Regions from separate parts of the Halobacillus sp. A1-3 genome, predicted to be linked through region 1. Evidence: riboswitches for the same ligand, from Rfam matches in the RefSeq annotation. Region 1 holds a riboswitch; the other holds the start of a gene.
The links. Region 1 has a riboswitch for S-adenosylmethionine ahead of ACRYKC_RS06240 (homocysteine S-methyltransferase family protein). Riboswitches for the same ligand answer to the same signal wherever they lie in the genome.
Positions count from the first base shown of each region.

Region 2: linked by a shared signal. The riboswitch ahead of metE (5-methyltetrahydropteroyltriglutamate--homocysteine S-methyltransferase) and the one ahead of ACRYKC_RS06240 (homocysteine S-methyltransferase family protein) in region 1 are both predicted to bind S-adenosylmethionine.

Region 1 covers NZ_JBPCEO010000003.1:164,986-168,404, reverse strand. The annotation lists gene ACRYKC_RS06250 (YndM family protein) at 1-7, shown strand, start outside; gene ACRYKC_RS06245 (YidH family protein) at 57-404, opposite strand; gene ACRYKC_RS06240 (homocysteine S-methyltransferase family protein) at 500-1,549, opposite strand; SAM riboswitch class I at 1,632-1,744, opposite strand; gene ACRYKC_RS06235 (hypothetical protein) at 2,015-2,278, shown strand; gene ACRYKC_RS06230 (Z1 domain-containing protein) at 2,464-3,419, opposite strand, start outside.
Region 2 covers NZ_JBPCEO010000002.1:301,773-305,191, forward strand. The annotation lists gene bioB (biotin synthase BioB) at 366-1,355, opposite strand; SAM riboswitch class I at 1,529-1,640, shown strand; cobalamin riboswitch at 1,703-1,898, shown strand; gene metE (5-methyltetrahydropteroyltriglutamate--homocysteine S-methyltransferase) at 2,036-3,419, shown strand, end outside.

The DNA.
Region 1 (3,419 bases):
AGAATAACTGAACAAAAAAACCGAGAAAACAATAAACTGTTTTCTCGGTTTTCTGCTTACACAAAGGTGAGATAAGCGGAAACGAGTATGACGAGCAAAATGACGACAGCAGTCATAAATACAATGATTCTGTGTGAGGACACAAAACGGCTTTCATTAATATTACGCCTTGTCTGATAATAATTGATAGTTGCACCAACGATCGTCATGACACCTAGAAACAACGATGCAATGCTGACAAGGATGGCCAGATCTTCTCCGAAACGGCTCATTTGCTGGGCCCCATTAATGTGAAGCGTTGTCGCTAAAAATCCTACACCGACAAGAGCAATAGCAGTTCGAATCCAGGCAAGATACGTCCGCTCATTCGCTAAATGCTGCTGAATCAGTTTTTGTTCATCCATTTTTTCCATAGCCCGTCCTCACCTCTTTTACGAATCGTTCTTTCTTTCAGTTTATCACGTATGAAGAACTCGTATCCGTAAAACGCTCATATGAGCTAAGCTTTCGTACGGTATTCCCTGTTATGTTGTTGCAATGTTTCGTCTGTACCGAACAAGAAGTGCTTTTTCATGTCAGGAGAATACGTCGAGTTAACAGTTTCTCTGCCAACCGTTTCCGCAACTTCTCTAAGCATGCTCGGCGAGGCACCACAGCAAAGTCCAAAGTAATTGACGCCTGTCTCTTTCGCTTCTTTTGCCCACTCAGCAAGCTCATAGCGGTTGCAATACAATGGATCCAAAGAAGTAGGGAAAGTTGTCTCTGTTGGAAGTGAACAAGAACAGCCGCCATCCGGCAAGTTAAAGAAGGTTGGATGTTCTTCAGTTGTGCGGTACGGAATAGGCAGGGCCCCTACATAGCCTTTTACCTCTTCTCTAATCTTTTCGATATAAGGCTGCATCGTAGCAGGACCGCGGAAGCAGTTCATGCCAACAACAAGAGCCCCTTGTTCTTCTAAAAGACGACACGCCTCTTCAACGGTATAGCCATCTCTTAATATATTCTCACTCATCAATCCAAGCGTAATGACTGCAGTCAGTCCTTGCTTCTGAATTTCCTCTAGGGCGATTTTCGCTTCTTCATAGTAATAAAAGGTCTCTCCGTTAACGAAGTCTACGCCTTCTTCCTTACACCAGCCAGTCATTTCCCTGAAAATTTCTCTTACTGCCGCTTTTGAATCTTCATCTTCTGGATTGAAAAGGTTCGTATTGGAAACGTTCCCAGCCACGAGCGCTTCTTCTTCTGGATGCTCCTGGGCTACCTCTTTGGCTAATCGGATCGCCTGGCGGTTCAACGGTTCAAGTAGATCCTCCTTACCGATGATCCTCATCTTTTCTCTGTGGCCATTATACGTAAAGGCTAGTACAACATCTGAACCAGCCAGCATATAGTCTCGATATGTCTGCTTTAACGCTTGAGGGTTATCCAGCGCTACCTCTGGCACAAATGATCCAGCCTGTAAATATCCTCGTCTTTCCAATTCAAATAAGTATCCTTCCCCGCACACAACGGGCCCATCCTGTAATCGTTCTTCTAATGTACGTTTCATCCTCAGCCGCACCTTTCTTTTTTAATAATGAAAAACCCTTCTTCCCGGCAAAAGGAAGAAGGGTTTGAATTCTCGGTTCTTCCTCTTATCTGCCAGATGAATACATCTGTAGGAATTGGCACCTTTTTCAAACAAAAAGCTTGAAAGGTTGCCGGGCATCACAGGGCCTAGTCCCTCCGCCACTCAAAATAAGAGAATCATGATTCTATTTTTGACTTGCTAGAAATTATAGAATCCATACCCTTGTTCTGTCAATGATAATTTTCAGTGAATTTAGAAATGAATGACGAATTGGTTTTGTTCACAGATTCTTAACAAATTTGGTCATCCCTTGATAGATCTAGGACTGTGACTTTTTTTCTTTTTTATATCAAAAAAAAGCCTATGAACTTCTTGCAATCCGTCTGAATATTCCGTAAAATCAATCATAATTTATAAATATCAACTAACAAGGAAGTGTTCGTGATGCAAACCAAAACAGTGAGTAAGCTATACAACGTCTGTCCTCTATGTCACGGAACTGGAAAATATGAAGAATATGATGATCATAAAGCCAACATGCTTGGGGATCACTATCAGCGTGTCAATCATGCCAATGAAATAGCGGCGTGGAAAATGGCCGTTGAAGAAACGAGCTATACGAAAGAATGCACGAAATGTCACGGTAATGGTCATGTACTGAATGATGAAGGTCAGCGTATGTATAAAATGCTTAAGCAATATGCATGAGCAAAAGAGTAAGCTCCTTGGGGGCACAACCTGGAGTGAATGACTTTATAATGACCGAGCCGATTGACTTATAAGCTAGTCGGGCAAGGAGCTGGATGTAGACTCACGACACAAAAAGTTATCCATCCAACTAACTTAATAAGCATAAAAAAAGACGGCAGCCATTTGTTCGGCTGCCGTTTCTCTTATTTCACCGTTTTATTCGCAAAAACCGTTGGCCTTGTTTCAGAAGGGGCGACAACCACTGGCCACCAAAATTCAGCACCTCTCCAGCCATGCTCTTTTTTTCCTTCCTGCCTGAGCATAATCAAAGCCGGATGGTCCTTTGCTTTTCTTCTAGCGATGGCAAGCTCCCCTTTACCTTTTCCTGGTGTATCTGGAGAATTCTCAAATGCCCCATCCTCCTTAAAGCGTTGAATTTCACGTCTTGTCCTTGTGATTAGCCACACATAAGCCCCTGATTTTGCTTCGGTGCTCAAATAATCAAGGACACTATGATACTCGTCCAAGTTGAACTCTCGACCTTCTTCCATCTCAAGCGTCTTATGAACAAGCGTGATCATTTCTTTCGCCTTTTCAACAGGGATCAAGTAAGCTCCTTCTTCGTGATAGCGGGCATTTTTCAATTCATTTTCAATTAAGCGATCGATTTCACGCACTGTTTTCTGGATGTGGGTCTTGTACCCGGTTTGAAAACCGACCGGTAACAGACGCTTATGAGGTTTCAGCATGGTCAAACTGGATAATAAAATCTTATTGGGACTGCAAGGTAAAATGGTTGAAGTCAAATCCTTCTGGATAAACACAACCCCACGTTCTTGCCCTCCACATTCAAAGGCACGTCTAAGTTCTGCATCAAATTCGTGGATCCGCTCCATAATTGAATAAATTCTCTGTGTTGTGTAAAAGCGAGTGACGGCAAGGTCTTCAAGCGGACGGGCTCCGTACATCCGAGAATGCTGAAGCACGGTGTCCTGTTGGAAAGTCTTTGGATTTCTTCCGTAGAAAAAGCCAATCAAATTATGGATTGTTACTCCGCGATCGAGAATTTGTCCACCGATAAAAATGTTCATGGGCGCACGAAGCTGGAGCTGTCCACTGTGGTCAAGCAGCTCCTTCACGTCTTTTTCCGAATTAACGA
Region 2 (3,419 bases), on a different contig from region 1:
ATTGCCATCATCCATCAATCCATTTCCATATCGAGCTGCGGAGGGGATTTAGGGCTCAAGTTTTGTCCTCTATGAAATAAGTAGCTAACAAGACATCAGTTCCAAGCGATTGAATATGATAATTATGTAAGGTCATCTCCGATAAAACTACTCCGCTTTCTAAACATTCTTTCTTAGTAAATCCCAGAACTCATCGGCTTATATCTTATCTAGTTCTATAGAGGATGTTCTTATTTCTAGGCTCAAATACTTTTCTTCTACTATTTGCAATTGTTCCTTTAAGTCGTGCATACAGAAACTTCCTTTCAATAAGAATTGAATTTTATATGAAATAAAGAAAAACTGCCCTATTGAGGCAGTTTCTTTTAACTTAAAACTTTTTCCTTGGTTACTACATCCACTTCAAACCCTAAATCTTCGATCATTTTGTGGTCTTCCGTACTTTCTTGCCCCTCTGTAGTTAGATAATCTCCAACAAAAATGGAGTTCGCTGGATATAAACTTAGCGGCTGTAGGCTGAGTAAATTCACCTCGCGCCCCCCGGAAACGCGGATTTCTTTTGTAGGGTTGATAAAACGGAAAAGGCATAAAATCTTTAAACAATAGGACGGCGTCAATTCGTCAGTCCCTTCAAGCGCTGTTCCATCGATGGCATGAAGGAAATTAACTGGAATGGAATCCGCATCCATGAGATTCAAGGCGCGCGCCATATCAACGATATCCTGTTTCGATTCTTTCATTCCGACTATGACACCGGAGCATGGGGAAAGTCCTGATTGTTTCGCATAGTTAACCGTTACGACACGATCGTCGTAGGTGTGACTCGTGGTGATTTGATCGTGGTGATTTTCTGAGGTGTTAATATTGTGGTTGTAACGATCGACGCCAGCCTCTTTCAACTGCTCAGCTTGTTCTGGTTTTAGTAGTCCCAAGCATGCACAAACCTTTATATCATACTTCGCTTTGATCTCTTTGACCGCCGAGGTTACAATATCTATCTCACGTGTGGAAGGCCCTCTTCCGCTTGCAACGATGCAATATGTACCAGACTTCATTTGGTGAGCTTTTTCTGCTCCTCGAACAATCGTATCTTTGTCCATCATTCGATATTTTTCGATGGGAGCTTTTGAATCTCTGGACTGCGCACAGTACCCGCAGTTCTCTGGACAAAAACCTGATTTTGTATTGATGATCATGTTCAGCTTCACTTTGTTCCCGTAAAACTTCTTTCTGACATGATAGGCACTGTGCAGCAAACTGAGCAGCTCATCTTCCGGGCAGTTTAGAACGTCTAAAGCTTCATCATTCGTAATCTCATAACCATTAATCGCTTTAATCGCTAAAACTCTCCACATAAACAAATCCCCTTTCTAAGAACGTATCGGTTAACCAATTTTGTCGAATGGTTAACAACCAATGATAGCGTACCATAATCTGTCATAAAAAACACCTTTTTCTGACATTACTTCAATTTGACAGTGTCCTGCCTCCATGCTAGTATTCTTTTAATCCATTAAACGAATACGATCTCTTATTTAGAGCGGTGGAGGGACTGGCCCAGCGAAGCCCGGCAGCCGAATCAGCATTTTTGCAGATTTAGGTGCCAATTCCAGCAAAGCTTTGCCTTTGAAAGATAAGAGAGGTTGTACGTATAAACCTCTCCTTCGTGAGAGGTTTTTTTCTTACATATGGATCAACAACTGAATACCGTAGATCTTCAGGTGCTGAATAGACTTATTCAGCTTAAAAGGGAAGTCCGGTGAAACTCCGGCACGGTCCCGCCACTGTAAATGGGAGCAAACCTGCTTGCAAGTCACTGTCTTTTAGATAAATAGACGGGAAGACGCAGGTTTGTGATGAACATAAGTCAGGAGACCTGCCTGTTGGTTGTACACTCAAACCTACGAGGAATAGGGAGGTGTTAAGACGAATGGGATCCGTTTGTTATAAACGGCTATTTCCCAAACTACTTTCAACCATCTCTCTCCTACATAGAGGGATTTTTTATTGTCAAAAATTAAAGGGAGGAATCAAAATGACTCAAGTACTAAGTTCAGCCATTGGTTATCCAAGAATCGGAGAAAATAGAGAATGGAAAAAGACATTGGAACGTTTTTGGAAGGGTTCAATCTCAGAAGAGGATCTGCTGAAAGACATGAAAAAAATTCGCCTGACTCATCTGCAAAAACAGAATAATCTTGGTATCGACTTGATACCGGTTGGGGATTTCAGTCTGTACGACCATGTTTTGGACACAGCATTTATGTTTGGGCTGATTCCCTCACGTTTTAAAAAAAGGGATTATTCTATAACTACTTATTTCGATATCGCACGCGGCAACGATGAATCCGTTGCTTCAGAAATGACGAAATGGTTCAATACCAATTACCATTATATCGTCCCTGAGATCCAATTAGATCAAACTCCCGAGCTTACACATAATTATCAGCTTCAATACTTTAAAGAAGCGAAAGAAGAACTTGGACTGACGACTAAACCGGTCTTGTTAGGTCCGATTACTTTTGTCAAGTTAGCAAAAGGGTATAGGGAAGCTGATGCAGGTCCTCTATTAGAGAAGCTTGTCCCTCTCTACATACAAGTGCTTCAGGAACTAATAAGTGCTGGTGCGGACTGGATTCAGGTGGATGAACCTATTCTATGTACATCAGTCTCTAAGAAAGACCTTCAACTTTTTAAAGAGGTGTATCATTCAATCCACCAGCAATTACCGGGAGCTAAGATTCTGCTTCAAACTTATTTTGAAGCTATTGATCATTATGAAGAGATCATATCCCTTCCAGTCGCGGGGATTGGCCTGGATTTCGTTCATGACGAAGGAGCGAATTTAGAAGCATTAAAGAAGCACGGTTTTCCTAAAGACAAAACCCTTGCTGGCGGGCTGATCAATGGCAGAAATATTTGGAGAACGGATTTGGAAGAGAAGCTTGCCCAAGTTGAGGAAATTCTTTCTGAAACTCAAAGCCTGATCGTCCAACCTTCTTGTAGTTTATTACACGTCCCTGTAACTGTAGAAACTGAACAAGAACTAGATCCTGAGTTAAAGAACGGGTTAGCTTTTGCCGATCAAAAACTTGAAGAAGTGACCCTTTTAACTAGAGGCATCAACAATGGAAGAGATTTAATTGAAGAAGAACTCGCTGTCCAAAAAGAGAAACGAAACCAACTATGGGCTTTAAAGCAAAATACATCAGATCGACTATCTGAGGGCACCGTTCACATGACAAAGCGAAATAGGGACTACCAAACTCGCAAGAAACTACAGGAAGCGTTTTTCAAGATTCCGCTGCTGCCAACGACAACCATCGGCAGTTTGCCGCAAACCAAAGGAATACGCCAGGCACGATCAAAATGGCGCCAAGGGGAATGGTCCGATTCCTATTATGAAACGTTTATAGAAA